Regions from separate parts of the Streptomyces sp. DT190 genome, predicted to be linked through region 1. Evidence: predicted binding sites of a transcription regulator. Region 1 holds the regulator's gene; each other region holds the start of a gene.
What was found. Region 1 encodes HrcA, which represses chaperone genes, less so after heat shock. Its sites were predicted from a motif close to TTNGCACTCNGNNNNNCNGAGTGCNAA; they were not measured.
Positions count from the first base shown of each region.

Region 2: the regulator HrcA is predicted to act here: its motif matches at 6,463-6,489, upstream of groES (co-chaperone GroES).
Region 3: the regulator HrcA is predicted to act here: its motif matches at 5,126-5,152, upstream of groL (chaperonin GroEL).

Region 1 is NZ_JBNCNM010000009.1:5,277-15,586, forward strand. It holds gene ACPXCS_RS17545 (DUF3097 domain-containing protein) at 1-784, opposite strand, end outside; gene ACPXCS_RS17550 (MBL fold metallo-hydrolase) at 816-1,547, opposite strand; gene hrcA (heat-inducible transcriptional repressor HrcA) at 1,719-2,735, shown strand; gene dnaJ (molecular chaperone DnaJ) at 2,735-3,871, shown strand; gene ACPXCS_RS17565 (nitronate monooxygenase) at 4,085-5,173, shown strand; gene ACPXCS_RS17570 (16S rRNA (uracil(1498)-N(3))-methyltransferase) at 5,170-5,910, shown strand; gene ACPXCS_RS17575 (VOC family protein) at 5,926-6,318, shown strand; gene ACPXCS_RS17580 (hypothetical protein) at 6,368-6,925, shown strand; gene ACPXCS_RS17585 (S41 family peptidase) at 7,016-10,162, shown strand; gene ACPXCS_RS17590 (histidine triad nucleotide-binding protein) at 10,261-10,310, shown strand, end outside.
Region 2 is NZ_JBNCNM010000012.1:74,776-85,085, forward strand. It holds gene ACPXCS_RS21635 (LacI family DNA-binding transcriptional regulator) at 1-401, shown strand, start outside; gene ACPXCS_RS21640 (LCP family protein) at 618-1,676, shown strand; gene ACPXCS_RS21645 (YciI family protein) at 1,815-2,171, shown strand; gene ACPXCS_RS21650 (RNA polymerase sigma factor) at 2,219-3,493, shown strand; gene ACPXCS_RS21655 (class I SAM-dependent methyltransferase) at 3,497-4,657, opposite strand; gene ACPXCS_RS21660 (polysaccharide deacetylase family protein) at 4,776-5,702, shown strand; partial or broken gene ACPXCS_RS21665 (polysaccharide deacetylase family protein) at 5,913-6,410, shown strand; gene groES (co-chaperone GroES) at 6,636-6,944, shown strand; gene groL (chaperonin GroEL) at 7,061-8,686, shown strand; gene ACPXCS_RS21680 (hypothetical protein) at 8,958-10,010, shown strand; gene ACPXCS_RS21685 (ester cyclase) at 10,116-10,310, opposite strand, start outside.
Region 3 is NZ_JBNCNM010000021.1:116,954-127,263, reverse strand. It holds gene ACPXCS_RS30405 (hypothetical protein) at 1-373, shown strand, start outside; gene ACPXCS_RS30400 (carboxylesterase/lipase family protein) at 375-1,928, opposite strand; gene ACPXCS_RS30395 (NADH:flavin oxidoreductase) at 2,033-3,190, opposite strand; gene groL (chaperonin GroEL) at 3,343-4,965, opposite strand; gene ACPXCS_RS30385 (cold-shock protein) at 5,297-5,500, opposite strand; gene ACPXCS_RS30380 (ubiquitin-like small modifier protein 1) at 5,959-6,234, opposite strand; gene thrC (threonine synthase) at 6,322-7,608, opposite strand; SAM riboswitch class I at 7,627-7,782, opposite strand; gene ACPXCS_RS30370 (glucosyl-3-phosphoglycerate synthase) at 7,938-8,882, shown strand; gene ACPXCS_RS30365 (alpha,alpha-trehalose-phosphate synthase (UDP-forming)) at 8,956-10,310, shown strand, end outside.

The sequences.
Region 1 (10,310 bases):
CGATCAGTTCCTCCACCCGGCCCAGCAGCTCCGGCTCCAGGTCCTTGTACGAGTGGACGCCCGACAGGATCCGCTGCCAGGCCGCGCCGGTGTTCTCCGGCCAGCCCAGGGCGCGGCAGACACCCGTCTTCCAGTCCTGGCCCCTCGGGACCCGGGGCCAGGCCTCGATGCCCAGGGACGACGGTTTCACCGCCTCCCAGATGTCGATGTACGGGTGACCCACCACCAGTGCGTGCTCGCTCGTCACCGCCCGGGCGATGCGCCACTCCTTCGAGTCCGGTACGAGGTGGTCGACCAGGACGCCCAGGCGCGCGTCGGGGCCGGGCGCGAAGCTCTCGACGATCGACGGGAGGTCGTCCACGCCCTCCAGGTACTCCACCACCACGCCCTCGACGCGCAGGTCGTCGCCCCACACCTTCTCCACCAGCTCGGCGTCGTGCCGGCCCTCGACGTAGATGCGGCCGGCGCGGGCCACGCGCGCGCGTGCGCCGGGCACCGCCACCGATCCGGAGGCCGTGCGGGCCGGGCGGGCCGCTGCACCGGAGGAGGGGCGCACCAGCGTCACCGCCCTGCCCTCCAGGAGGAAGCCGCGCGGTTCCATCGGGAACACGCGGTCCTTGCCGAAGCGGTCCTCCAGCGTCACCGTGCCGGCCTCGCAGCGCACGACCGCCCCGCAGAAACCCGTGCCCGGCTCCTCCACCACCAGGCCCGGTTCCGCCGGGACCTCGGGGACCGGCTGGGGCTTCTTCCACGGCGGGGTCAGGTCCGGAGAGTACTGGCGCATTCGGATGACGATAGGAGAAGCCGCGGGGCGATCACGGAGACACGCCGAAACGCGCCGCCAGCGCGTCCCGCTGGGCCCGGACGAACGCCGCGTCCACCACCGCTCCGTGACCGGGCACGTACAGTGCGTCGGCGCCGCCCAGCGCGAGCAGCCGGTCCAGCGCGGCCGGCCACTGCGAGGGCACCGCGTCGGGGCCGGCCTGCGGCTCGCCCGACTCCTCGACGAGGTCGCCGCAGAACACCACCTCCGGATCGCCCGGCACCAGCACCACCAGGTCGTGCGCGGTGTGCCCCGGGCCCACGTTCGCCAGCAGCACCTGGCGGCCGCCGCCCAGGTCGAGCGTCCACTCGCCGGAGACCAGGTGGTGGGGCGCGGCCAGCCGCAGCGCCGACTCCCGCGCCACGTCCTCGGCCAGGCCGTTGCGCACCGCGTCGGCGCGGAGCTCCTCGCGGTCCCGCGCCCGGGTCAGCACCGCGTCCACGCCGACCGCGCCGAACGCCTCCGCCTCCGGGAACGCCGCGGCCCCGAAGACGTGGTCGAAGTGGGGATGGGTCAGCGCGAGATGTGTCACACGGTGACCGGTGATCGACTGCGCCTGCGCGCGCACCCGCGCACCCTCGGCCGGGCTCGACCCGGCGTCGATCACCAGGACCGCGCCCTCCCCGGCGACCAGCCCCGCCGTGCAGTCCCACACCGGCAGCCGGCACCGGCCCACCCCGGCGGCCAGGCGCTCCCATCCGGCCTCTTCCCAAGTCACCGTCATACGGCGACGCTAGCCGTGCGGCCCGCCCGGGGCACGACCGCGCACGACCAGCCTTGCCGGGGGCGTACCCCACCGCCGTACACTGGGCCGGGGAACATTGGCACTCGCACGAGCAGAGTGCCAGGCCGTGAACGGCGGGCCACGGGCGGACGACTTCTGGAGGTGTGCGCGATGCTCAGTGAACGCAGGCTTCAGGTGCTGCGCGCCATCGTCCAGGACTACGTCGGCACCGAGGAGCCGGTCGGCTCCAAGGCCCTCACCGAGCGGCACAACCTCGGCGTCTCCCCGGCGACCGTCCGCAACGACATGGCGGCCCTGGAGGACGAGGGATACATCGCCCAGCCGCACACCAGTGCCGGGCGCATCCCCACCGACAAGGGCTACCGCCTGTTCGTGGACAAGCTCGCCGGCGTCAAGCCCATGACCGCACCCGAGCGGCGCGCGATCCAGAACTTCCTGGAGGGCGCCGTCGACCTCGACGACGTCGTGGCGCGCACGGTGCGGCTGCTCGCGCAGCTCACGCGCCAGGTCGCCGTCGTGCAGTACCCGTCGCTCACCCGGTCCACCGTGCGCCACGTGGAGCTGCTCTCCCTGGCGCCCGCGCGGGTGATGCTCGTGCTGATCACGGACACCGGCCGGGTCGAGCAGCGGGTGGTCGACTGCCCGGCGCCCTTCGGCGAGGCCTCGCTCGCGGATCTGCGGGCGCGGCTCAACAGCCGGGTGGCGAACCGCCGTTTCGCGGATGTGCCGGGTCTGGTGGAGGATCTCCCGGAGGCTTTCGAGCACGAGGACCGGGGTACGGTCTCCACGGTGCTCTCCACACTCCTGGAGACGCTCGTCGAGGAGAACGAGGAGCGGCTGATGATCGGCGGCACCGCCAATCTGACCCGCTTCGGTCATGACTTCCCCCTCACGATCCGGCCGGTGCTGGAGGCGCTGGAGGAGCAGGTCGTGCTCCTCAAGCTGCTCGGCGAGGCGAAGGATCCGGGCGTGACCGTCCGTATCGGTCACGAGAACGCCCACGAAGGACTCAACTCCACGTCCGTCGTGTCGGTCGGCTACGGTTCGGGCGGCGAGGCAGTCGCCAAGCTCGGCGTGGTCGGACCGACCCGCATGGACTACCCGGGAACGATGGGAGCGGTACGCGCAGTGGCACGGTACGTCGGACAGATCCTGGCGGAGTCGTAGTGGCCACCGACTACTACGCCGTACTCGGCGTGCGCCGCGACGCGTCGCAGGAAGAGATCAAGAAGGCCTTCCGGCGGCTCGCCCGCGAGCTGCACCCGGACGTCAACCCCGATCCGAAGACCCAGGAGCGGTTCAAGGAGATCAACGCCGCTTACGAGGTGCTGTCGGACCCGCAGAAGAAGCAGGTCTACGACCTCGGCGGCGACCCGCTCTCGCAGTCCGGCGGCGCCGGCGCGGGCGGCTTCGGAGCCGGTGGCTTCGGGAACTTCTCGGACATCATGGACGCCTTCTTCGGCACGGCGTCGCAGCGCGGACCGCGCTCGCGCACCCGCCGCGGCCAGGACGCGATGATCCGTATCGAGATCGAGCTCGACGAGGCCGCCTTCGGTACGACCAAGGACATCCAGGTCGACACGGCCGTCGTCTGCAACACCTGCAACGGCGAGGGCGCGGCCCCGGGCACCTCCGCGCAGACGTGTGACATGTGCCGCGGCCGCGGTGAGGTGTCGCAGGTGACCCGGTCCTTCCTGGGCCAGGTCATGACGTCCCGCCCGTGCCCCCAGTGCCAGGGCTTCGGCACGGTCGTCCCGACGCCGTGCCCCGAGTGCGCGGGCGACGGCCGCGTCAGGTCCCGCCGCACGCTCACGGTCAAGATCCCGGCCGGTGTGGACAACGGCACGCGCATCCAGCTCGCGGGCGAGGGCGAGGTCGGGCCCGGCGGCGGTCCGGCCGGTGACCTCTACGTCGAGATCCACGAGCTGCCCCACGCGCAGTTCCAGCGCCGCGGCGACGACCTCCACTGCACGGTCACGCTCCCGATGACGGCGGCGGCCCTGGGCACGAAGGTGCCGCTGGAGACGCTCGACGGCATGGAGGAGGTCGACATCCGCCCGGGCACCCAGTCCGGCCAGTCGATCCCGCTGCACGGCCGGGGCGTCACGCACCTGCGCGGCGGCGGACGCGGCGACCTGATCGTCCACGTCGAGGTCCAGACACCGACCAAGCTCGACCCCGAGCAGGAGCGCCTGCTGCGCGAACTGTCCAAGCTCCGCGGCGAGGAACGGCCGACCGGCCAGTTCCAGCCCGGCCAGCAGGGGCTGTTCTCGCGGCTGAAGGACGCGTTCAACGGTCGCTGAGGCGGAAGCCCGGGGGCTGCCGGGGGTCCGGGGGTCGCCCCCCGGGTCGGCACGGTCAGCCCGGTCGGCAGGGGCTGTTCTCGCGGCTGAAGGACGCGTTCAACGGTCGCTGGGGCCGGTCGCGCCGGGGGTGCGGAAGCGGTAGTTCCTCTGGTCTATGCCACACGGCAGGCCGGTTTCGGAGTTGTCCGGAGGACGTGACAACATGCGGTCATGTCCTCCGCACTGACCGATCTCTTCCCGCTCCCGATCGTGCAGGCCCCCATGGCGGGCGGCGTCTCCGTGCCGAAGCTCGCCGCCGCCGTGTGCGAAGCGGGCGGGCTCGGCTTCCTCGCCGCCGGGTACAAGACCGCCGACGGGATGTACCAGGAGATCAAGCAGCTGAGGAGCCTCACCGGCCGGCCCTTCGGGGTCAACCTCTTCATGCCGCAGCCGGAGTACGCCGACCCCGCCGCCGTCGACGTCTACGCCCACCAGCTGGCCGGCGAGGCCACCTGGTACGAGGCCGAGCTCGGCGATCCGGAGAGCGGCCGGGACGACGGCTACGAGACCAAGCTCACGGTGCTGCGCGACAACCCCGTCCCGGTGGTGTCGTTCCACTTCGGCGTCCCCCACCGCGAGGTCGTCGACACCCTGCACCGCGTCGGCACCTTCGTCCTGGCCACCGCCACCACCCCCGACGAGGCCCGGGCCGTCGAGCGGGCCGGGGCGGACGCCGTCATCGCGCAGGGCGTCGAGGCCGGCGGCCACCAGGGCACCCACCGGGACGTCCCCGAGACCGACGGCTCCGGCCTCGGGCTGCTGACCCTGGTCGCGCAGATCCGGGAGGCCGTCGGCATCCCGATCATCGCCGCCGGCGGCATCATGCGCGGCGGCCAGATCGCCGGACTCCTCGCGGCCGGCGCGTCCGCGGCCCAGCTGGGCACGGCCTTCCTCGCCACCCACGAATCCGGCGCGCACGCCCTGCACAAGCAGGCGCTGACCAACCCCCTGTTCGTGCGCACGGAGCTGACCCGGGCCTTCTCGGGCCGTCCGGCGCGCGGGCTCGTCAACCGGTTCCTGCGCGAGCACGGCCCGTACGCGCCCGCCGCCTACCCGGAGATCCACCACCTGACCTCGCCGCTGCGCAAGGCCGCCGCCAAGGCCGGGGACGCGCAGGGCATGGCGCTGTGGGCCGGGCAGGGGCACCGGATGGCGCGGGAGCTGCCCGCGGGGCAGCTGGTGGAGGTGCTGGCCGGTGAACTCGCCGCCGCCCGGACAGCGTTGTCGGGCGGGGGCGTCCCGGGCGGAGGCCTGCGATGACCGCGCCGGTGTTCGTCGTCGAGCACTTCGACGCGGGCGGCGGCGGACGGTACGTGCTGGACGGGCCGGAAGGGCGGCACGCCGTCTCCGTGAAGCGGCTGCGGGCCGGGGAGGACGTCGTCCTCACGGACGGGGCCGGGCGCTGGGCGGACTGCGTGGTGCTCGGCACCGAGGGCAAGGACCGGCTGATCGTCCAGCTGGACTCGGTGGGCGAGGAGCCGCCCGAGCAGCCGCGGGTGACCGTCGTACAGGCACTGCCCAAGGGCGACCGCGGTGAACTGGCCGTCGAGACCATGAGCGAGGTCGGCGTCGACGCCGTCGTGCCCTGGGCGGCGGCCCGCTGCATCACGCAGTGGAAGGGCGAGCGCGGGGCGAAGGCGCTCGCCAAGTGGCGGGCCACCGCCCGGGAGGCCGGCAAGCAGGCGCGCCGGGTGCGTTTCGCGGAGGTCGCCGACGCGGCCACGACCAAGCAGGTCGCCGCACTGCTGCGGCAGGCCGACTTCGCCGCCGTGCTCCACGAGAGCGGCGAGGAACCGCTGGCGACGGCCGAGGTGCCGACGGCCGGCGAGATCGTCCTGGTCGTGGGACCCGAGGGGGGTGTGGCGCCGGAGGAACTGGCGCTGTTCGCCGAGGCGGGGGCCGGGGCGTATCGCCTCGGGCGCAGTGTGCTGCGCACATCGACGGCAGGGACGGCGGCCGCCGCCGTCCTGCTGGCCCGTACCGGCCGCTGGTCCTGACCCCCTGGAGGCACCGTGGAACTCGCCCAAGTACGCCTGCTCGTCACCGACTTCGCCGCGTGTTACCGGTTCTACGGCGACGTCCTCGGCCTCAAGCCGCAGTCGGGCGCGGCCGAGGGCCCGTACGAGAAGTTCAGTCCCGCGGTCGGCTCCGCGGGGATCGCGCTGCAGGACCGGTCGATGATGGCCGAGGTGCTCGGCGAGGTGGGGGAACCGGCCGCCGGGCACCGGTCCCTGGTGGTGCTGCGGGTGGACGCGCTGGACGCGTACTGCGAGGAGATCACGCTGCGCGGCGGCACGGTCCTGCACGGTCCGGCGCCCCTGACCGACCGGATGCGGGTCGCCCATCTCAAGGACCCCGAGGGCAACTTGGTGGAGCTCCAAGAGTGGCTGCTGCTGCGCGGTTGACGCCTTTGCGCCCTACCGCGCCGCCCCCGTCGGTGGCAGGCTGCCCTCCATGGGGGCTTCGAGGAGGTTTCGACGGGGGCCGCGCGGCCGGCGGGCTGCTGTCGCGGCGGTGTTCGCGGTCGTCGCCGTGGGCGGCACCGTCGCCTGCGAGCCGGGCGACGGCATCGGTTCCGCGGCCGTGGCGTACACCACCGACGAGGTGGTGACCAAGGAACTCGACCGCCAGAAGGCGGGCGTGCGCTGGCTCAGCTGCACCGCGTCCTACGGCGACAGCGGCAAGAACACCAAGGCGTCGCCCTCGGCGAGCGAGAGGACCGTCGCGGCCGTCGACTGCCAGGGCGAGACCGACGACGGCAAGGACATCACCGTCGACGGCAAGGTGACCCACGCGGTGGACGGCGCCTGTGTGCGCGGGAACATCACCGCCAAGGTGGACGGCAAGGTCTGGTTCCGGGTCGACGGGCTCGGCGACTGCAACGCCACCAGCCCGCCCCCGGTGGGCGGCGGACCGGGCAACGACGGGCCGGGGGCCACGGTCACGGTGACCGTCACGCAGACCATCTGGTGCGACCGGTACCCGGACTGCCGCCCGGTCGAGGGCAAGTGATCGGAACCCTGTCCGCGCGGCGCCCTCCCTGCATAGGGTGATCAGGTGACATCGCCTGCTTATCTCCGGTTCCCGCACGTGCACGGCGACCTGGTCGCCTTCACCGCCGAGGACGACGTGTGGCTCGCGCCGCTCGACGGCGGGCGGGCCTGGCGGGTCAGCGCCGACAACACGCCGGTGACCCACCCCCGTGTCTCGCCCGACGGCACCACCGTCGCCTGGACCTCCACCCGGGACGGCGCCCCCGAGGTGCTCGTCGCCCCGGTCGACGGCGGTCCCGCCAAGCGCCTGACCCACTGGGGCAGTTCGAGGACGCAGGTGCGCGGCTGGACCCCCGGCGGCGAGGTCCTGGCGATCAGCTCGCAGGGGCAGGCCAGCCTGCGCCGCACCTGGGCGCGTGCCGTCCCGCTGGACGGCGGCCCGGCCGCCGCCCTGCCGTACGGGCCGGTCGGCGACGTGGCGTTCGGGCCGCACACGGTGCTGCTGTCCGCGCCGATGGGGCGCGAGGCGGCCTGGTGGAAGCGGTACCGGGGCGGTACGGCGGGCAAGTTGTGGATCGACCGCGAGGGCGAGGGCACCTTCGTCCGGCTGCACGAGGACCTCGACGGCAACATCGAGTACCCGCTGTGGGTGGGGGACCGGGTCGCGTTCCTCTCCGACCACGAGGGCACGGGCGCGCTCTACTCGTCCCTCGCCGACGGCTCGGACCTGCGCCGCCACACCCCGCTCGACGGGTTCTACGCCCGGCACGCCGCGACCGACGGCACCCGGGTGGTGTACTCCAGCGCCGGTGAACTCCACCTGCTGGACGACCTGGACGGGGCCGAGCCGCGCCGGCTCGAGGTGCGGCTGGGCGGGCAGCGCGCCGACCTGCAGCCGTTCGCTGTGAACGCCGCCCGCTGGTTCGGCTCGGCGTCCCCGGACCACACCGCGCGCGGCAGCGCCGTCTCCGTACGCGGCACCGTCCACTGGGTCACCCACCGCTCGGGCCCGGCCCGGGCGCTGGCCGCGACGCCCGGCGTACGGGCCCGGCTGCCGCGGGCGTTCCGCGCGGACGGCGAGGAGTGGGTGGTGTGGGTGACGGACGCCGAGGGCGACGACGCCCTGGAGTTCGCGCCCGCCACCGGCCTCGCCCCGGGCGCGACCCCGCGCCGGCTCGCCGCCGGACAGCTCGGCAGGGTGCTGGACCTCGCGGTGGCCCCCGACGGCAGCCGGGTGGCCGTGGCCTCCCACGACGGGCGGCTGCTGCTCGTGGAGCGGGAGACCGGCGAGGTGCGGGAGGTGGACCGCAGCGAGGACGGGGACGTCTCGGGGCTGGTCTTCTCGCCCGACTCGGCCTGGCTGGCCTGGTCCCACCCCGGCCCGCGGCCGCTGAGCCAGCTCAGGCTCGCCAACACCACCGACCTGTCGGTCACCGAGGCGACCCCGCTGCGCTTCCAGGACTACGCGCCCGCGTTCACCGCGGACGGCAAGCACCTCGCGTTCCTGTCGACCCGCTCCTTCGACCCGGTCTACGACGAGCACGTCTTCGACCTGGCCTTCGTCGAGGGCGCCCGGCCGCACCTCATCACGCTCGCGGCCACGACCCCGTCGCCGTTCGGGCCGCAGCGGCACGGCCGGTCCTTCGAGACGCCCGACCGGGAGGAGACCCCGGACAGCGAGGGCGCCCCCACCACCCGGATCGACCTGGAGGGCCTCGCCGACCGCATCGTGCCGTTCCCGGTCGAGGCCGCCCGCTACTCCAACCTGCGGGCCGCCAAGGACGGGGTGCTGTGGCTGCGCCACCCGGTCGCCGGGGTGCTCGGCGCCTCCCGGGCCACCCCCGACGACCCCGAGCCCAAGACCGAGCTGGAGCGCTACGACCTCGTTCAGCAGCGGGTCGAGCATCTCGCCGTGGACGCCGACCACTTCGAGGTCAGCGGCGACGGCAAGCGGGTGCTGCTGTGGACCGACGGACGGCTGAAGGTCGTCCCCAGTGACCGGCGCGCCTCCGGCGACGACGACAGCGACAGCAACATCACCGTCGACCTGAGCCGGGTCCGCCAGATGATCGACCCCGCCGCCGAGTGGCGGCAGATGTTCGACGAGGCCGGCCGCATCATGCGGGACCACTTCTGGCGGCCGGACATGAGCGGCGTCGACTGGAGCGGCGTCCTCGACCGCTACCGCCCGGTCCTGGAGCGGCTCGCCACCCACGACGACCTCGTCGACCTGCTGTGGGAGGTGCAGGGCGAACTCGGCACGTCCCACGCCTACGTCACCCCGCGCGGCGGCTCCGGCCGCGGCCCCCGCCAGGGCCTGCTCGGCGCCGACCTCTCCCGCCACGAGGACGGCACCTGGCGCGTGGACCGCATCCTGCCCTCGGAGACCTCCGACCCGGACGCCCGCAGCCCGCTGGCCGCACCCGGCGTCGCGGTACGGCCCGGGGACGCCGTGGTGGCGGTCGCCGGACAGCCCGTCGACCCCGTCACCGGACCGGGCCCGCTGCTGATCGGCACGGCCGGCAAGCCGGTGGAGCTGACCATCTCCCCGTCCGGCGGCGGCGAGCCGCGGCACGCCGTCGTCGTCCCGGTCGCCGACGAGGAACCGCTGCGCTACCACGCCTGGGTCGCCGACCGCCGCGCCTACGTCCACGAGAAGTCCGGCGGCCGCCTCGGCTACCTCCACGTCCCCGACATGCAGGCGCCCGGCTGGGCCCAGATCCACCGCGACCTGCGCGTGGAGGTGGCCCGCGAGGGCCTGGTGGTCGACGTCCGCGAGAACCGCGGCGGGCACACCTCGCAGCTGGTGGTGGAGAAACTGGCCCGCCGCGTCGTCGGCTGGGACCTGCCCCGCGGCATGCGCGCCGAGAGCTATCCGCGCGACGCGCCCCGCGGCCCGGTCGTCGCCGTCGCCAACGAGTTCTCCGGCTCCGACGGCGACATCGTCAACGCCGCGATCAAGGCGCTCGGCATCGGCCCGGTGGTCGGCACCCGCACCTGGGGCGGCGTCATCGGCATCGACAGCCGCTACCGCCTGGTCGACGGCACCCTGGTCACGCAGCCGAAGTACGCGTTCTGGCTGGAGGGCTACGGGTGGGGCGTGGAGAACCACGGGGTGGACCCGGACGTGGAAGTGGTGCAGAGCCCGCAGGACCACGCGGCGGGCCGGGACCCCCAACTGGACGAGGCCATCCGCATGGCGCTGGAGAGCCTGGAGACGGCACCGGCGAAAACGCCTCCGGGCCTGCCCGGTTGACCGGCACCGGCAAGGTCGGGACCAGCCACGGAGTACCCGCACCCGACGACGATACGATGCCCGAGTCGGACCGTATTCGGCCAACCCCCGGAGGGAAAATGGCAGGGGAACCCCAGGACGACTGCCTGTTCTGCAAGATCGTCGCGGG
Region 2 (10,310 bases), on a different contig from region 1:
TGGAGACCGCCGGGCTGCCGGTGGATCCCTCGCTGATCGTGACCGGCGACTTCCACCACGAGGCCGGCTACCGGCGGGGCCTGGAACTGCTGCGCCGCCCGGACCGGCCCACCGCCGTCTTCGCCGGCAACGACCTCCAGGCGCTCGGGCTGTACGAGGCGGCGCGCGAGCTGGGGCTGCGCATCCCCGAGGGCCTGAGCGTGGTCGGCTTCGACGACCTGCCGGTGGCCCCCCTGGTCGGGCCGCCGCTGACGACCGTGCGGCAGCCGCTCACGGAGATGGCCGAGGCGGCGGCGAAGCTGGTCCTCGACCTCGGGCGGGACGAGGACACCCCGGCGGCGACCCGGGTGGAACTGGCCACCAGCCTGGTGGTGCGCAGCAGCACGGCCTCTCCCGCGTGAGACGCCGAAGCCAGTCGGTTGCCGTATCGAAACTTTCGAACGGTCGTGGTCGGGCCTGCGGGTGACCCGCCGCCGACCCCCGCGTGCGGTCCAACACCTCGGGGAGCGGGAGCACTTCGGTGCCCGAGGTGCTCCTGAGGCGAGTCCAGGCCGCGAAGTCTGAGAATTTCCGAAGAAAACGCGTCCTGAATCCCCTGCCCGTAATAATTCGGACTTATGTTCCTGTCTGTGACGGGAGACGACGCGAACGGGGACGATGGCACACGGACGGGCCGGCGGTCGATCGCCCTGCGGACCGCCGGCCTCACTCTGGCGGGACTGCTGGTGCTCGCCGCCGGAGCCGCGGGCTGGGCCTACTGGCATCTCGACAGCAACATCACCAGTGTCGACATCGACCACGCCCTGGGCGACAACCGCCCGCCGAAGCCGGTGACCACGCCGGCGTCCGCCGCGCCGGTGCTGCCCGGCGAGGCGCTCAACATCCTGGTGCTGGGCTCGGACACGCGCAGCGGCGAGGAGAACCGCAGGCTCGGCGGCGGCGACAGTGGCGGTGCCCGTTCCGACACGGCGATGGTCGTCCACCTCGACGCCGGGCGGACCAGCGCGACGGTGGTCAGCATCCCGCGCGACACCCTGGTCACCCGCCCGTCCTGCCCGCGCCCCGACGGCGACGGTTCGACGGCGGCCGCCTCCTTCTCCATGTTCAACAACGCCTACGCGGTCGGTGGTCCGGTCTGCGCGGTGAAGACGGTCGAGTCGATGACCGGCGTGCGGATGGACCACTACATCGAGATCGACTTCTCCGGCTTCGCCAGGCTCGTCGACGCGCTCGGCGGCGTCACCGTCACCACGGAGGAGGACATAGCCGACGACGACAGCCATCTGCACCTGGAGGCCGGCACCCACCACCTGGACGGCACGCAGGCCCTCGGCCTGGCCCGCACCCGGCACGGGATCGGCGACGGCAGCGACCTCGGCCGCATCGGCCTGCAGCAGAAACTCGTGAAGGCCCTGCTGGACCGCATCGCCGCCCAGAACCTGCTCACCGACCCGGCCAAGCTGTACCGGGTCGCGGACGCGGTGACGGCCGGCCTCACCACCGACACCGGCCTGGACTCCCTGAGCGAGCTGACCCGCCTCGGCCAGAGCCTGCAGGGCCTGTCGTCGAGCCGGGTCCGGACGCTGACGATGCCGGTGGTGCGAGCGCCGTCCGACCCCAACCGGGTGGTGGCCGACGAGCCCGAGGCGCGCGAGCTGTGGGAGTCGCTGCGCTGACCCGGGACGATGCCCCCGCGAAGAGCCTCGGGAAAAAACCGTCGAGAAAAATCCGCGCGGGTGTCGATCCGGCGGTCTCCCGTTCGACGCAGGGGTGAGAGCGGGCCGAGGTCCCGCTCCGCAGACCGAGGAGTCACCATGCCGCGCTTTCTCACCCTGATCCGCATCGACGAGAAGAACGCCCCCGCCGACGGCCCGAGCCCCGAGCTCCAGGAGCGGATGGGCAAGCTCCTGGAGGAGATCACCAAGGCCGGGGTCATGCTCGACACGGCCGGGCTCACCCCCACCTCCGACGGCGCCCGGGTGACCTGGGAAGGCGGGCGGCTGTCCGTCACCGACGGGCCGTTCACCGAGTCCAAGGAGGTCATCGGGGGCTACTCGCTGAGCCAGTGCAAGGACAGGGCCGAGGCGATCGAGTGGACCAAGCGGTTCCTGTCGCTGCACGAGGACTACTGGACGATCACCGCGGAGGTCCGGCAGATCGACGAGGGCTGACCGGCCCGCCTTGGCGGGGAGGTGCCCCGGGTGTCTGATGGTGGGTTGTGACACCGCAGCCCACCGCCGGACCCGGCACCTCCCGGACCGCCCAGGCGATCGAGACCGTCTTCCGCATGGAGTCGCCCCGGATCATCGCCGGCGTCACCCGGGTCGTCCGGGACGTCGGCATCGCCGAGGAGCTCGCGCAGGACGCCCTCGTCGCCGCGCTGGAGCAGTGGCCGCGCGACGGCGTGCCCGACAACCCGGGCGCCTGGCTCATGGCCACCGCCCGCCACCGCGCCGTCGACCTGGTCCGCCGCCGGGAGAACTACGCCCGCAAGCTCGCCGAGATCGGCCGCGAGCTGCCGGCCGCGGCCGCCCCGCAGGAGCCCGCCGACCCCGACGACATCGACGACGACCTGCTCCGCCTGGTCTTCACCGCCTGCCACCCGGTGCTGTCCACCGAGGCCCGCACCGCCCTCACCCTGCGCCTGCTCGGCGGTCTGACCACGGCCGAGATCGCCCGCGCCTTCCTCGTCCCGGAGGCGACGGTGGCGCAGCGCATCGTGCGCGCCAAACGCACCCTGGCGACACGGAACGTCGCCTTCGAGGTGCCCGGCGGCCCCGACCGCGAGGCCCGCCTCGGCTCGGTCCTCGACGTCATCTACCTCATCTTCAACGAGGGATACGCCGCCACGGCCGGCGACGACTGGCTCCGCCCGGCCCTGTGCGAGGACGCCCTGCGCCTGGCGCGGGTGCTCGGCGCGCTCATGCCGAAGGAGCCCGAGGTCCACGGCCTGACCGCGCTCCTGGAGTTCCAGGCGTCCCGTACGGCGGCCCGCACCGGGCCCTCCGGCGAGCCGGTCCTCCTCAAGGACCAGCAGCGCGCCCGCTGGAACCGCATGCTCATCGCCCGCGGCATCGACGCGCTGGGCAGGGCCGAGGCGGCCTCCTCGGGCGGCCCGGGCCCGTACGTCCTCCAGGCCGCCATCGCCGCCTGCCACGCGCACGCGCACACCTACGAGGACACCGACTGGTCCCGCATCGCCACCCTCTACGGCCTGCTGGCCGCCCGCTCCCCGTCCCCGGTCGTGGAGCTGAACCGCGCGGTGGCGGTCTCCATGGCCACCGGCCCGCAGGCCGCCCTGCCGCTCGTGGAGGCCCTGGCCGGCGACCCGGCCCTGCGCGACTACCACCTGCTGCCCAGCGTCCGCGGCGACCTCCTCGCCCGGCTCGGCCGTCACGCGGAGGCCCGGGCGGAGTTCGAGCGGGCGGCCTCCCTGACCCGCAACGAACGGGAACGGACCCTGTTGCTGCGCCGGGCGGCGGAGCAGCTCTGAGCGTCAGGCGGGGTGCCCGATCAGCATCGCCGGCGCTCCCGCGACCCGGGTCAGGAACACCGTCGCCGCGTGCGGCCCCTGCGGCTTGACCTTCCGGCGCAGTTCCTCCGGCTCGACCGCCGAGCCCCGCTTCTTCACCGTCAGCGTGCCGACCCCGCGCTCCCGCAGCAGCGCCTTCAGCTTCTTGACGTTGAAGGGCAGGTGGTCGGTGATCTCGTAGGCGGTGGCGTACGGCGTCGGGCGCAGGGCGTCGGCCGTGACGTAGGCGATGGTCGCGTCGAGGAGCCCGCCGCCGACCTGGTCGGCGACCTCCGCGACCAGGTGCGCGCGGATGACGGCGCCGTCGGGCTCGTACAGGAAGCGGCCGGGCGGGCGGACCGCGGGGTCGGGCAGGCCGCGCGAGAGCAGGGTGCGCGGGCCCGGCAGCAGGGTGGCCCGGACCGCGCCCGGCTCGGTGCCGAACCACAGCACCGCCTCCTTCACGTCCCCGCCGTCGGAGATCCACTCGGCCTCGGCCCGCGCGGGGACGGCCTCGTGCGGGATGCCCGGGGCGATCTTCAGCGCGGCGCGCGGGGCGCGGAGGGCGGCCGACACCGCCCAGGACAGCGGGGGCGAGTAGGCCTCGGGGTCGAAGATCCGGCCCCGGCCGCCGCGCCGGGCGGGGTCGACGAAGACGGCGTCGAAGCCGGCCGTGTCCACCTCCGTGACGTCCGCCTCCCGGACCTCGATCAGGTCCGCCAGCCCGAGCGCGTCGGCGTTCGCCCGGGCCGCCGCGGCCGTGAGCGGGTCCCGGTCCACGGCCAGCACCCGGATCCCGGCCCGGGCCAGCGCGATCGCGTCACCGCCGATGCCGCAGCACAGGTCGGCGACCGAGGTCACGCCCCACTCGGCCATGCGCCGCGCCCGGTAGGCCGCCACGCTCGCCCGGGTCGACTGCTCCACCCCGTTCGGCGTGAAGAACATCCGGCCCGCGTCCTCGGCGCCGAACTTCACCGCCGCCCGCTGCCGCAGCCGCGCCTGCCCGAGCGCGGCCGACACCAGCTCCGCGGGGTGCTCGCGGCGCAGCCGGGTCGCGACGGCCAGCTCCCGCGCCGGGTCGGTGTCGCGCACCTCGTCGAGGAGGGCGCGGCCTTCGGGGGTGAGGAGGAGGGCGAGGTCGTTCACCCGGTCATTGTCGGCCACGGCGGGCCGGGTGACGCGTGTGGGCCAGTCGGTGGACGCGGGCCCGCCGGTCGCTGTGTCGGGCCGGGTTCGCCGGGGCGGGCTGCGAGGATCCGGCACCATGCGAGCAGTCGTACAAAATGACAAAAGCCGGGCCTCGGGCGGTGCACGGATCGGCCTGGCCGTGCTCGCCCTCGCCGCCATCGCCTCGGGCTGCGCGCAGGGCGGCGGCAGCGACCAGGTCACCCCGGCCGGCGGACAGCAGCCCCTCGACGCGCCACCGGCCCGCGCGCTCGACTCCTACGCCTCCAAGCTGCGCGCCGCGCACGCCGCCCGGGTCGCCGCCGCGCACCGCTGGGAGCTGAAGAGGGTCCCGCTGCCCGCCCCGCCGGCCCCCGAACACAAGCCGAGGATCAAGACCCGCAAGGGCTTCCAGGTGGCCGGGCACCGCGAGTCGAACCTCCCGCCGGTCTTCACGCGCATCCCCACCCGGGACAAGGTCGTCTTCCTCACCATCGACGACGGCGCCGAGAAGGACCGCACCTTCCTGCGGATGATGAGCGACCTGGACGTCCCCTACACCGCGTTCCTCAGCGGCTACCTGGTCAAGGACGACCCCCGCTACTTCAAGAAGATGCAGGCCAGGGGCGTGGTCCTGAACAACCACACCCTGCGCCACCGCTACATGCCGGGCCTGTCCTACCGCGCGCAGAAGCGCGAGATCTGCGGCATGCAGCGCTACATGGAGAAGCGCTTCGGCAAGCGCCCCGCCCTCTTCCGCCCGCCCTACGGCAGCTACAACCGGGCCACCCTGCGCGCCGCCAAGGCCTGCGGCATCACCCACGTCCCGCTGTGGAACGAGGAGGTCTTCGCCGACCGCTGGGAGTACCGCGAGGCCGACCGCGAGCTGCGCCCCGGCGACATCGTCCTCACGCACTTCCGGGGCCCTGCCGAGTGGAAGGGCACGATGCCGGACATGATCCGCCGCTTCCTGAACAAGGTCACGGCCGAGGGGTACGCGGTGGGGCGGCTGGAGGACTACCTGTGAGGCGGCCGGCCGCGGCCGTGCTCTGCGCGCTGCTGGTCCTGCTGGCCGGCTGCGCGGACAGGGCGGGGGAGCGGCCGGGCACCGCCGACGGCCGGGCCCGGGACCCGGCCCCCGCGGCCCGCCGCCTCCCCCCCCGTCGTCGACCGCGTCGCCACCCGCGACCCGGTCGTCTTCCTCACCTACGACGACGGCGCCGAACGCGACCCCCGCTTCGTCGGCCTCGTGCGCGAACGGCGCCTGCCGGTCAGCATGTTCCTCACCGACAGCGTCGTGGGACCCGGCTACGGCCATTTCGCCCGGCTGCGCGCGGTCGGCGCGTCGCTGCAGAACCACACCCTCGACCACCCGGCCCTGCGCGGCCTGCCCTACGCCGGGCAGCGCGCCGAGATCTGCGGCCAGCAGCACAAGCTCCACTCCCGCTTCGGCGTCCGCCCCCGCCTCTTCCGCCCGCCCTACGGCACCTACGACACCACGACCCTGCGCGCCGCCGCCGACTGCGGCATCGCGGCGGTCGTGCTGTGGCGCGTGTCCCTGGGCGCCGACGGCGCCCTCACGTACACCCGCGGCCGGCCCGGGCTGCGCGCCGGCGACATCGTCTCGGTGCCGTCGGGGGACGCGTCCCTGACCCTGGCGCAGCGCACGGTGGGGTTGCTGCGGCAGATCGAGGCGAAGGGCCTACGAGTGGGCCGGCTGGAGGACTACCTGTAGGGGGTCCGCGGCCCCTGGGAGGGAAGTCGCCTGGCCGACGCGCCGCGGGCAATTAGCAGTCCGCTTGACCGAGTGCTAATCGCGGTCATAGTCTCGGCTCTGGCACTCGCCACAGGAGAGTGCCAACACAGCGACGGGCAGGTCCGGCACCCGCGACGACGGATCCACCTGGTCGCCACCTCAGACAGTTAACCCCGTGAGATCTCCGAAGGGGGAGGTCGGATCGTGACGACCACCAGCTCCAAGGTTGCCATCAAGCCGCTCGAGGACCGCATCGTGGTCCAGCCGCTCGACGCCGAGCAGACCACCGCCTCTGGCCTGGTCATCCCGGACACCGCCAAGGAGAAGCCCCAGGAGGGCGTCGTCCTGGCCGTGGGCCCGGGCCGCTTCGAGGACGGAAAGCGTCTTCCGCTCGACGTCTCCGTCGGCGACGTCGTGCTCTACAGCAAGTACGGCGGCACCGAGGTGAAGTACAACGGCGAGGAGTACCTCGTCCTCTCGGCCCGCGACGTGCTCGCGATCATCGAGAAGTAATTCACCCGAAGCACCTTGCTTTGAACTGCGCCCCTGGCCCCCGCTATCGCCAATAAGCCGGGCGCCCGGGGCGCAGTTGCCGTTATCCCAGATTCCGGAAGAGGGCTCACGCTCCCATGGCGAAGATCCTGAAGTTCGACGAGGACGCCCGTCGCGCCCTCGAGCGCGGCGTCAACAAGCTTGCCGACACGGTCAAGGTGACGATCGGCCCCAAGGGCCGCAACGTCGTCATCGACAAGAAGTTCGGCGCCCCCACCATCACCAACGACGGTGTGACCATCGCCCGCGAGGTCGAGGTCGAGGACCCGTACGAGAACCTCGGTGCCCAGCTGGTCAAGGAGGTGGCGACCAAGACCAACGACATCGCGGGTGACGGTACGACCACCGCGACCGTGCTCGCCCAGGCGCTCGTGCGCGAGGGCCTGAAGAACGTCGCCGCCGGTGCCTCCCCGGCCGCCCTGAAGAAGGGCATCGACGCCGCCGTCGCCGCGGTCTCCGAGGAACTCCTCGCGACCGCCCGCCCGATCGACGAGAAGTCCGACATCGCCGCCGTCGCCGGTCTGTCCGCCCAGGACAGCCAGGTCGGCGAGCTCATCGCCGAGGCGATGGACAAGGTCGGCAAGGACGGTGTCATCACCGTCGAGGAGTCCAACACCTTCGGCCTGGAGCTGGACTTCACCGAGGGCATGGCCTTCGACAAGGGCTACCTGTCGCCGTACTTCGTGACGGACCAGGAGCGCATGGAAGCCGTCCTGGACGACCCGTACATCCTCATCACGCAGGGCAAGATCTCCGCCATCGCGGACCTGCTGCCGCTGCTGGAGAAGGTCATCCAGGCCAACGCCTCCAAGCCGCTGCTGATCATCGCCGAGGACGTCGAGGGCGAGGCCCTGTCGACCCTGGTCGTGAACAAGATCCGCGGCACCTTCAACGCCGTCGCCGTGAAGGCCCCCGGCTTCGGCGACCGCCGCAAGGCGATGCTGCAGGACATGGCCGTCCTCACCGGCGCCACGGTCGTCTCCGAGGAGGTCGGCCTCAAGCTCGACCAGGTCGGCCTGGACGTCCTCGGCTCCGCCCGCCGCGTCACCGTCACCAAGGACGACACCACGATCGTCGACGGCGCCGGCAACAAGGACGACGTGCAGGGCCGCGTCGCCCAGATCAAGGCCGAGATCGAGACCACGGACTCCGACTGGGACCGCGAGAAGCTCCAGGAGCGCCTCGCGAAGCTGGCCGGCGGCGTGTGCGTCATCCGCGTGGGTGCCGCCACCGAGGTCGAGCTCAAGGAGCGCAAGCACCGTCTGGAGGACGCCATCTCCGCGACCCGCGCCGCGGTCGAGGAGGGCATCGTCTCCGGTGGTGGCTCCGCGCTGGTCCACGCCGTCAAGGTCCTCGAGGGCAACCTCGGCAAGACCGGCGACGAGGCCACCGGTGTCTCCGTGGTCCGCAAGGCCGCCGTCGAGCCGCTGCGCTGGATCGCCGAGAACGCCGGCCTGGAGGGCTACGTCATCACCTCCAAGGTCGCCGAGCTCGACAAGGGCCAGGGCTTCAACGCCGCGACCGGCGAGTACGGCGACCTGGTCAAGGCCGGTGTCATCGACCCGGTCAAGGTCACCCGCTCCGCCCTGGAGAACGCCGCCTCCATCGCCTCCCTTCTCCTCACGACCGAGACCCTGGTCGTCGAGAAGAAGGAAGAGGAGGAGCCGGCCGCCGCGGGCCACAGCCACGGCCACGCCCACTGAGGCACGGCCCACTGAGGCATGACGGCACAAGGCTGACGGCCATGGGCTGACGGCCCGGGGCTGAGGCCGAGGGCTGACGTCGTCGGCCCGCCGAGCCCGAGCGAAGGCCCGGCACCCCGCAGAAGGGGTGCCGGGCCTTCGCCGTGCAGCCGCCCGGTCTTCGCGGTGCAGCCGTCGTGCCGTCCGCCCTGCCTCAGCCGGCCGGGAACGGGAACCGCGCCGGGGCGCAGCGGGTCTATGACTGGGGCAGTCGGATCATGAGGGGGCAGGGATGGACCAGGTGCTCTACGCGGAGCGGTCCCGCAACCCGTTGGCGCGGACGGTGCGGCTCACCGAGCACGGACTGCGCCGGGGCGGCAGGACGACCCCGCTGGACGAACTGAACCTCGAAGCCATGGCGGAGGCGTTCCTGCGGGGCTGCTGGCTCGGCGGCGGGGGCACCGAACGCCCCCTCGGGGCGCTGCCGCAGGGCCCCGGCCTCGTCCCGGTCACCCGCGTGACCGGCACCACCACTCCCCTGAGGACCCGGCACGCCGCCGACTTCGCCCGCGCGTTGGGCGAGCTGGCGGTACGCCGGTGCGGCGGGCCGGACCACGTGGCCGCCGTCGCCGCACGGGCGCAGGCGGAGGGCGTGCCGCTGTGGATCGCGCGCCGCCATGCGCCCGGTCCCGCCGGACCGGTGACCGTCGCCGTGGACCGGCGCTCGGTGCGCGTGGACGTCTGGGGCCCGCACGCCCCCGCCGTGCGTCTGCGAGCCCCCTACGGCTACCGCCCCGAGAGTGCCGACCGCGCCCACGGCCTGGTCATGTACGTCGGCGACCTCACCGCCGTGCTCGAACTGCGCAAGAAGGTGCGCAAGTCCAAGAGCAAGGTCGAGATCCGCCTGGCCGACCGGCTGTGGACGCTGCGCCGCGAGAACGCCGAGAGCTCCTGGCTCCTGCGCGGCGAGCAGCGCATCGCGCTGCTGACCCGCCCCGCACGGTGGCCCGGCCCCCCGCCCGGCTCGGTGCTGCTGCCGCTGGCCGACGTGCGGTACGAGAGCCCCGACCCCCTGGACGCCGTCATGGCCCACGCGGTCGCCGTCTCCTTCGGCCTCGGCGACACCACGGGCCTGGCCAGGTTCCGCGCCGTCAAGCGCCGCTGGGAGACGGACGAGGACACCTGGGACAGCCCGTGGTTCAGCAACCTCGGCAGGGACCGCCACGACAACGAACCCGGTGGCGGCGACGGCTGGGGCAGCGACGGCGGTGACGGGGGCGACGGCGGCGGCGGTGACGGCGGTGGTGGCGGGGACGGCGGAGGCGGTGGCGGAGGAGGCGACTAGCCCTCCGACCGGCGGACGCCTGCCCCGGCCACCGCGGCCGGGGCGGGGCCCGGCCCGCCGCGTCGAGTCCGTCCGCCGTCCCGCCGTCCCGCCGGCCCGTCGCGGTCAGAGCTCGGTGGGCTCCAGCGCCCCCAGCTGCTGCATCAGCCCGAGCCGGTCGTACTGCCACCACCCCTCGGCGATCTTGCCGTCGGGTGTGCAGCGGTGGACGGTCGTCCCGGTCATGGTGACGTCCTCGCCGGTCGGCGGGATGCCGAGGAACTCGCCGGTGTGGCGCCCGTGGAAGGTCCACCGGGTGCA
Region 3 (10,310 bases), on a different contig from region 1:
GGTCGACGAGGCCGCCCCCGACCTGTGCCTGCTGTGCGAGACCCGGCGCCGGGCAGCCCGCCGCAACGAGTTCAACGGACCCGGGCCCCACCAGCCGCAGACCGACCCCGTGCAGTCGCGGTACGGCGTACGCGGCGACCGCCCGCAGCCCCAGCAGCGCTGGCTGCCGGAGCTGTGGAACGGCCAGACCTGGCAGCTGTGCGGCACCCCGCGCCGGGACCGCCGCGAGGCCGAGCTGTACATCGCCGCCCAGCGCCGCGCGCCCCGGGCCGCGATGGCGTACCGGCTGGTCCACGAGTTCACCGACTACGAGGTCCTGCGGGTGTGGGGCACACCGGTGCGGACCGACATCGAGCCGATGGGCAACCTCTAGGTCACAGCAGCGGCAGAGCCCGGAACTCGTGGCCCTCCCACAGCCGCCGCGAGGTCTCCTCGGGACAGGCCGTGACCACCGGCTCCGCGTCCAGCACCTGCACCAGCCGCTCGTCGTCGTACGCCGGCCAGCCCGGGTCGCCCGTCCTGGCGAACGCCGTCCAGGAGGAGCGGAAGCGGGACGACAGTGCCAGGGCCTCGGCGGACGGCTCGGTGCCCGCGAACAGCAGGGCCCCCAGGTCCGCCCCGTACGTGCCGAACAGCAGCGGGACGTCCAGGCCGTGGCAGGCGCCGAGCGCGCCGCCGTCGCCGGGGGCCGGCCAGGTCAGTTCGTAGACGTGCGCGCTGCCGCCGCCCGCGCGGTGCGCCTCGGCCAGGTGCAGCGAGGGCATGGCGAACAGCCAGTCCGTCCGGACGCGTTCGTACAGCTCGGCGGGCGAGGCGCCGGGGAAGGCCGTGCGGTAGGCCGCGGCACCGTCCGGGCCGGGGGCGAACAGGCGCAGGGCCGCGTCCGCCCGGTCGTCGGGGATCCGGCCGAGCTGTCCGGCCAGGGCGACGAAGAGGCGGTACTCGTCGCGGTTGTGGCCGACGAGCAGGTCGATGTCCCTGGCCGCTCCGGAGGCCAGCGCCTGCCACGGCGCCGCCGGCAGGACCTCGCCGTCGACCACCGGCGAGAAGGGGGTCACCGTGGGCGCCGCCCGGCCCCAGCGGTCCAGGTGCTGCGGCATCTTCGGGCCGAGCGCCTCCCCCGCCGCCGTCAGCCGCCGCGGGTCCACCGTCGACAGGTCGGCGACCGTGGGGCGCAGGCCCACCTCGGCGGCGAGGGCCGTGCCGATGTCCCGGGCCAGCTCGGCGGAGAAGAACGTCCCCGGCACGCTCTGCGCGATCGCCCGCCGGAACAGCCCGGCCGCGCGGTCCATCACCAGCAGCGAGGCCACCGAGCCCGCGCCCGCCGACTCGCCGAAGACCGTCACCTGCCCCGGGTCGCCACCGAACGCCTCGACGTTGTCGCGCACCCACTCCAGCGCGGCCACCTGGTCGAGCAGGCCGCGGTTGGCGGGCGCGCCCTCGATGTGGGCGAACCCCTCCATGCCGACGCGGTAGTTGAAGGTGACGACCACGACATCGCCGTCGGCGGCTATGTGCCGGGCGTCGTAGCCGGGGCTGCCGGCGTGGCCGAGCTTGTAGGCACCGCCGTGGATCCACACCATCACCGGGCGGCGGGCGGCCGGGTCGGGGTCGGGGGTCCAGACGTTGACCGTGAGCCAGTCGTCGCCCTGGGGAGTGGCGACCAGGGCCGGGCCGCCCAGCAGGCCGAGGTCCTGCGGGGGCGGCGGGCCGAAGGCGTAGGCCTCCCGTATGCCGTCCCAGGGCCGGGCCGGGCGCGGCGCCTGGAAGCGGGCCTCGCCCACCGGCGGTGCGGCGAAGGGGATGCCGCGGAAGACCGCGAGCCCCTCCGCACGCCGTCCGCGCACCGCGCCGGCGGTGGTGCGCACCACCGGCCCGGGCAGCTCGGACCGGCCGTCCGCGGGCGGGCGGGGCTCGGTCGTCGTCATCGTTGGTCTCCTCACGGGTGCCGGTGATCAGGCGCTCGGCCAGTGTGCTCGACCGAGGCAACCGGATCCAGACACCCGTGGGCGGAGCCCTGGGCGGACCGGGGTCAGCTGAGGGTCTTCAGCGCCGCCGCGTCGTACGGCGCCAGCTCGTCGAAGCGGCCCGCCAGGACCTTGCGCGCCCACTCGGGGTCCTGCAGCAGGGCGCGGCCGACGGCGACCATGTCGAACTCGTCGCGCTCGAAGCGGTCCAGGAGGTTGTCGAGGTCGCCGACCTCGGCGCCCTGGCCCTGGAAGGACTTGATGAAGTCGCCGCGCAGACCGACCGAGCCGACGGTGATGGTGGGCTTGCCCGTGAGCTTCTTGGTCCAGCCGGCGAGGTTCAGGTCGGAGTCGTCGAACTCGGGGACCCAGTAGCGGCGGGTGGAGGCGTGGAAGGCGTCGACACCGGCGGCGGCGAGCGGGGTCAGGATGGACTCCAGCTCCTCCGGGGTCTCGGCGAGGCGGGCGTCGTAGGCGTCCTGCTTCCACTGCGAGTAACGGAAGATGACGGGGAAGCCGGGCGAGACGGTCTCGCGGACGGCCGCGACGATCTCCGCCGCGAAGCGGGCGCGGGCGACCCGGTCGCCGCCGTAGGCGTCGGTGCGGCGGTTGGTGCCCTCCCAGAGGAACTGGTCGAGCAGGTAGCCGTGGGCGCCGTGCAGTTCCACGCCGTCGAAGCCGATGCGCTCGGCGGCCGCGGCGGCCTCGGCGAACGCGCCGATGACGGCGTCGATGTCGGCCTGCGTCATGATCTTGCCGGTGCCCTCGGTGCCGTCCGTGCGGATACCGGAGGGACCGACGGCCGGGGCGTCGGCGACGGGCGGCTCGCCCTGCTTGCGGACCATGCCGATGTGCCACAGCTGCGGCACGATCGTGCCGCCCGCCGCGTGCACCGCCTCGGCGACCTTCGCCCAGCCCGCGAGCTGCTCCGGACCGTGGAACCGCGGCACCCGGTCGCTCTGCCCGGCCGACTCGTGCCCGACGTAGGTGCCCTCGGTGACGATCAGGCCGACCCCGGCCGCGGCGCGGCGCGCGTAGTACGAGACGACGTCCTCACCGGGCACGCCGCCCGGGGAGAACATGCGGGTCATCGGCGCCATCGCGATCCGGTTGGGGACGGTCAGGCCGTTCAGCGTGACGGGGCGGGACAGGATGTCGGCGGCGCGGGAGGCGGCGGCGTCGGTCACGTGGGGGCTCCTTCGGATACCGGACAGTACGCACATACCAGGCAGTATGTGCATGCGCATAGGACGTACGGTTCAACGACCCGGTCCGGCCCCGCCATCCCGCCCCCACTGTGATCCGGCACACGCCCGAGGGCGGCACCCCCTGCCGGGAGTGCCGCCCTCGGAAAGACGACGATCGACCAGGTCGATCAGAAGTCCATGTCACCGCCCGGCATACCGCCACCGGCGGGCGCGGCGGCCTTCTCCGGCTTGTCGGCGATGACGGCCTCGGTGGTGAGGAACAGCGCGGCGATGGAGGCGGCGTTCTGCAGCGCGGAACGGGTCACCTTCGCCGGGTCGATGATGCCCTCGGCGATCATGTCGACGTACTCACCGGTCGCGGCGTTCAGGCCGTGGCCGACCTGGAGGTTGCGGACCTTCTCCACGACGACGCCGCCCTCGAGACCACCGTTGACGGCGATCTGCTTCAGCGGGGCCTCCAGCGCGAGCTTCACGGCGTTGGCGCCGGTCGCCTCGTCACCGTCGAGCTCCAGCTTCTCGAAGACCTGGGAGGCCTGCAGCAGGGCCACGCCACCACCGGCGACGATGCCCTCCTCGACGGCCGCCTTGGCGTTGCGCACGGCGTCCTCGATGCGGTGCTTGCGCTCCTTGAGCTCCACCTCGGTGGCGGCACCGGCCTTGATGACCGCGACACCGCCGGCGAGCTTCGCCAGGCGCTCCTGCAGCTTCTCGCGGTCGTAGTCCGAGTCGCTGTTCTCGATCTCGGCGCGGATCTGGTTGACCCGGCCCTGGACCTGCTCGGCGGAGCCGGCACCGTCGACGATGGTGGTCTCGTCCTTGGTGATGACGACCTTGCGGGCCTTGCCCAGGAGGTCGATCGTGGCGTTCTCCAGCTTGAGGCCGACCTCCTCGGAGATCACCTCGCCGCCGGTGAGGATGCCGATGTCCTGCAGCATCGCCTTGCGGCGGTCACCGAAGCCCGGGGCCTTGACGGCGACGGACTTGAAGGTGCCGCGGATCTTGTTGACGACCAGGGTCGACAGGGCCTCGCCCTCGACGTCCTCGGCGATGATCAGCAGCGGCTTGCCCGACTGCATGACCTTCTCCAGGAGCGGGAGCAGGTCCTTGACGTTGGAGATCTTGGAGTTGGCGATCAGGATGTACGGGTCGTCGAGGACGGCCTCCATACGCTCCATGTCGGTGGCGAAGTACGCCGAGATGTAGCCCTTGTCGAAGCGCATACCCTCGGTGAGCTCCAGCTCCAGACCGAAGGTCTGGGACTCCTCGACCGTGATGACGCCTTCCTTGCCGACCTTGTCCATCGCCTCGGCGATGAGCTCGCCGATCTGGGTGTCGGCGGCGGAGATGGAGGCCGTGGAAGCGATCTGCTCCTTGGTCTCGACGTCCTTGGCCTGCTCCAGCAGGGCGGCGGAGACGGCCTCGACGGCCTTCTCGATACCGCGCTTGAGGGCCATCGGGTTGGCACCGGCGGCCACGTTGCGCAGACCCTCGCGCACCAGGGCCTGGGCGAGGACGGTCGCCGTGGTCGTACCGTCACCGGCGACGTCGTCCGTCTTCTTGGCGACTTCCTTGACCAGCTCGGCGCCGATCTTCTCGTACGGGTCCTCGAGCTCGATCTCCTTGGCGATGGAGACACCATCGTTGGTGATCGTGGGCGCGCCCCACTTCTTCTCGAGGACGACGTTGCGGCCCTTGGGGCCGAGCGTCACCTTCACGGCGTCCGCGAGCTGGTTCATGCCGCGCTCGAGGCCGCGCCGCGCCTCCTCGTCGAACGCGATGATCTTGGCCATGTGAAGTGGTCCCTCCAGGACTGGGGGTGATTACTTCGGACCGCGCCCGCGCCCGCGACGGACGGCCTCCGACCGGTGGTTCCTTGCCCCACCTGGTCCGCGGCCTCACCGACCCGGTCCTTACGTTGTCACTCTCACCTTCAGAGTGCTAACGCAATGATTAGCACTCGGGCATGGCGAGTGCAAGCGCCTCCCGGGGATCGGGCAGGGTCGTCAGCCACCCGCGAACACCCCCCGGCACCCGCTGCGAACAGGCCGAAGGGCCCACACCCCGGGGGGTGCGAGCCCTTCTGAGAAGACCTGTCGCTTGCGCGTCGGTCGTGGTGCGCGTTCAGGCGGTGACGCGAACCATGTCGGCCTGCGGACCCTTCTGGCCCTGCGAGATCTCGAACTCGACCCGCTGGCCCTCTTCCAGGGTGCGGTAGCCGTCCATCTGGATCGCGCTGTAGTGGACGAAAACATCCGCACCACCGTCGACCGCGATGAAGCCGTACCCCTTCTCCGCGTTGAACCACTTGACGGTGCCCTGAGCCATGCCTAACTCCCCTATTACTGGCCCTTGCACAGATCCACACTTCGCGGACCCGGGTCAGACCTCACCCCCCACGGTTGGGGGCGTGCGCCGGAACGCGTCGACCGCGGCTGAATGTATCTGTCCAACTGCCGTCTGCAACAGGTCAATCGGACGAGAATTCTGGACGCGCAGGGTCCGGAATGTGGGGAGAATTCGCCCGAATTCAGGGCAAGTCGGGCCACATAAAATACGCAAAAGCCGCGAAAGACACGCACACTTTGGCTACATCTTGTCGGGCTCGCAGCGGGAATTCAGAGTTCCGATCACAGGATCGGGATCGCGTTCCCCAACTGTACCGCGCTCAATCACATGGAATTGCCCCCTCCGCTTCTCTCACGGTGGGGGCAATTCGATGAACTCTCCGTGACCGGCATTACTCCAGGTAACAATCAGGCCGGCCGACCGGTTTACGGGCCCGCTCAGCCTCCCGCGACGGCGGGGATGATCGACACGCCGGCACCGTCCGGGGTGGCCGTCTCCAGCCCCTGCTCGAACCGCACGTCGTCGTCGTTCACGTACACGTTGACGAAGCGGCGCAGCTTCCCCTGGTCGTCCAGCACCCGGGCGGCGATCCCCGTGTGGTTCTTCTCCAGATCGGCGATGACCTCGCCCAGGGTCGCCCCCTCGGCGGCGACCTCGGCCTGCCCGCCGGTGTAGGTACGCAGGATGGTGGGGATGCGAACGGTGACGCTCATGACTTCAGAACCTCCGGTTGGGTATCGCCCTCAGGGGCGCGGGGAACTGCGCGACCAGCCCCCACGGCCCGCAGCGAACAACGACGCTCAGACGAGCCCGGCTTCACGGAACGACTCCAGACTGGGACGAATGGTCGCGGTCAGCCCCGTGCCCGCCACCGCGTCCAGCGTCTTCAGACCGTCCCCGGTGTTGAGCACCACGGTCGTCTTCGCCGGGTCGAGAACCCCGCTCTCCACCAACTTGCGCGTCACGCCCACGGTCACCCCACCCGCGGTCTCCGCGAAGATCCCCTCGGTCCTGGCGAGGACCTTGATCGCGTCGACGATCTGCTCGTCCGTCACGTCCTCCACCGCACCGCCCGTGCGCCGCGCGATGTCCAGCACATACGGCCCGTCCGCCGGGTTGCCGATCGCCAGCGACTTGGCGATCGTGTCCGGCTTCTGCGGCCGCACCACGTCGTGCCCGGCCTTGAACGCGGTCGACACCGGCGAGCAGCCCTCGGCCTGCGCGCCGAAGATCCGGTACGGCTTGTCCTCGACCAGCCCGAGCTTGATCAGCTCCTGCAGGCCCTTGTCGATCTTCGTGAGCTGGGAGCCGGAGGCGATCGGCACCACGAGCTGGTCGGGCAGCCGCCAGCCGAGCTGCTCGCAGATCTCGTACGCCAGCGTCTTGGAGCCCTCGGCGTAGTACGGCCGCAGGTTGACGTTGACGAAGCCCCAGCCCTCGCCGGCCGGGTCGCCGATCAGCTCGGAGCAGAAGCGGTTCACGTCGTCGTAGTTGCCCTCGATGCCGACGAGCTCGCCGCCGTACACCGCGGCCATGACGACCTTGCCCTGCTCCAGGTCGTGCGGGATGAACACGCACGAGCGGAAGCCGGCGCGGGCCGCCGCGGCGCCCACCGCACCGGCGAGGTTGCCGGTGGAGGAGCAGGAGAGGGTGGTGAAGCCGAAGGCGCGGGCGGCCTCCAGGGCCTGCGCGACGACGCGGTCCTTGAAGGAGTGCGTCGGGTTGCCGGAGTCGTCCTTGACGAACAGCTTGCCGGCGTCGACGCCCAGCTCGCGCGCGAGGTTGTCGGCCTTGACCAGCTTGGTCCAGCCCGGGTTGATGTTCGGCTTGTCCGCCACGTCGGCCGGGACCGGCAGCAGCGGGGCGTAGCGCCAGATGTTCGCGGGGCCCGCCTCGATCGTCTTGCGCAGCTCCTCGGCGTCGTAGGACGAGAAGTCGTAGGCGATCTCCAGCGGGCCGAAACACTCCTCGCAGGCGAAAACCGGGCCGAGGGGCACGCGGTGACCGCACTCGCGGCAGCTCAGGGCGGCGGCCGGGCCGAGGTCTACGGTGGAGTTCGTGGTGCTTGCAACAGTCTGCACAGCCATGTGAGGCGAGGCCCTTTCTCCTCATCTTCCTCACGACGCATCTCGCCGTGAGACGGATTTGGCACCTTCCCTAGCCGGGAGCCTCGCGCTGTGGTCGCCAGTGACCTACGAGAACCGACTGGAGGGTTGCCGGGGCTTCATCGGGCCGTTTCCCTCTGCCCCTCTGGATGAGCTGTATGTGGTTGTAGACGGCGGGCGACCTCGGACATGCGATGGTCATCCGCGTTGTTCAAGACTGTAACCGACGACCAGGACAGTTGAGATAGTCGTCCGAACCGCGAGACGCGTCACATCCCGTCCCGCCGAGAGAACGCTAAGGAGCCGCCACGGTGCTGGAAGAAGTCGAGCGCTGGCTGAGCACCCGTTCCTGGTCTGCGAACGAACGCCCGCTCCACCGGATCATGGCCGCCAAGCAGCGCACGGGCCGCACGGTCAGTGTGGTGCTGCCCGCGCTGAACGAGGAGGAGACGGTCGGCGACATCGCCGCCGTCATCCGGCACGACCTGATGCTGCAGGTCCCGCTCGTCGACGAGCTGGTCGTCGTCGACTCGGGCTCGACCGACCGCACCTCCGAGGTGGCCGCCGCCGCGGGCGCGACGGTGGTGCACCGCGACGCGATACTCCCGCGCGTCCCGGCCGTACGCGGCAAGGGTGAGGTGCTGTGGCGCTCGCTGCTCGTCACGCGCGGGGACATCGTCTGCTTCGTCGACGCGGACCTGCGGGACTTCTCGTCCGACTTCGTCTCGGGGATCGTCGGCCCGCTGCTGACCGACCCGGACGTGGCCCTGGTCAAGGGCATGTACGACCGGCCCCTGGGCGGCGCCGCCGGGCAGGGCGGCCGGGTCACCGAGCTGATGGCGCGCCCGCTGCTCAACATGCACTGGCCGCGGCTGGCCGGGTTCGTGCAGCCGCTGGGCGGGGAGTACGCGGCCCGCCGCTCGCTGCTGGAGCAGCTGCCGTTCCCCGTCGGGTACGGCATCGAGCTGGGCATGCTGGTGGACGCCCTGCACCTGGTGGGCCTGGACGCCCTCGCCCAGGTGGACGTCGGGGTGCGCAAGCACCGGCACCAGGACGGGCAGGCCCTGGGCCGGATGGCCGCCGAGATCTACCGCACGGCGCAGCTGCGGCTGGCCCGGGGGCACCTGATCCGGCCGTCCCTGACGCAGTTCGAACGGGGTGGCGACGGCTTCGAGCCGCGGACGTACTCGGTGGACACGGAGGAACGTCCGCCGATGGTGGAGATCGCCGAGTACCAGGCGCGCCGGGCGGCCTGACCGGGGCCGTTTTCGGCCGGACGCGGCAGGTCCGTACGTTTGAGCGTTTACAGGCCGGGCTAGGTTGAGGCCTATGGGTTCGACGCACGGTTCTGCACGGGTACTGGTGGCCTCCAACCGGGGCCCGGTCTCCTACACGGTCGGTGAGGACGGTTCGCTGAACGCCAAGCGGGGCGGCGGCGGGCTGGTCTCGGGGCTCTCCGCGATCGGCTCGGACGCGGACGCGCTGTGGGTGTGCTCGGCGCTGTCCGACGGCGACCGGGAGGCGGTCCGGCGCGGAGCCGGGGAGGACGGCGTGCGGATGCTGGACATCCCGGCCGACGTGCACGCCGACGCGTACAACGGCATCGCCAACTCGGTGCTGTGGTTCGTCCACCACATGCTCTACCAGACGCCGCTGGAGCCGGTCTTCGACGCGGAGTTCCGGCGCCAGTGGGCGTCCTACGAGACGTACAACCGGGCGTTCGCCGAGGCGCTGGCCGAGGAGGCTGCGCAGGGCGCGGCGGTCGTGGTGCAGGACTACCACCTGACGCTGGTGCCGGGCATGCTCCGCGAGCTGCGCCCGGACCTCAGGATCGGCCACTTCTCGCACACGCCGTGGGCGCCGCCGGAGTACTTCCGGATGCTGCCGGACGACGTGGCCGGGCAGGTGCTGCGCGGCATGCTCGGCGCGGACCGGCTGGGCTTCCTCACCCAGCGCTGGGCGGACGCGTTCACCCGGTGCGCGGAGCGGTTCGCGGGCGGTCTCGGCGGCACCCGCATCGGCGTGCACGGGCTGGGCGCCGACGCGGACTTCCTGCGCAGGCGCTCGCACGAGCAGGACGTCGAAGAGCGCATGGCCGCGCTGCGCGAGGAGATCGGCGAGGGCCGGCGCACCATCGTCCGCGTCGACCGCACCGAGCTGTCCAAGAACATCGTGCGGGGCCTGCTGGCCTACCGGCGGCTGCTGCAGGCGCACGGCGAGTGGCGCGAGCGCGTGGTGCACGTCGCCTTCGCCTACCCCTCGCGGCAGGACCTCGCGGTGTACCGGGAGTACACGGCCGAGGTGCAGCGGCTGGCCGACGAGATCAACGCCGAGTTCGGCACGCCGGGCTGGACGCCGGTCGTGCTGCACGTCAAGGACGACTTCGCCCGTTCCCTGGCCGCGTACCGGCTGGCCGACGTGGCCCTGGTCAACCCCATCCGCGACGGCATGAACCTGGTCGCCAAGGAGGTCCCGGTGGTCTCCGACGCGGGCTGCGCGCTGGTGCTGTCGAGGGAGGCCGGGGCGCACGAGGAGCTCGGCGAGGACGCGATCACGGTGAACCCGTACGACATCACGGGCACGGCCGCCGCCCTGCACGAGGCGCTGTCCCTGAGCCCCGGGGAGCGGGCCGAGCGCAGCAAGCGCCTGGCCGCCGCGGCCACGGCGCTGCCGCCGGCGCGGTG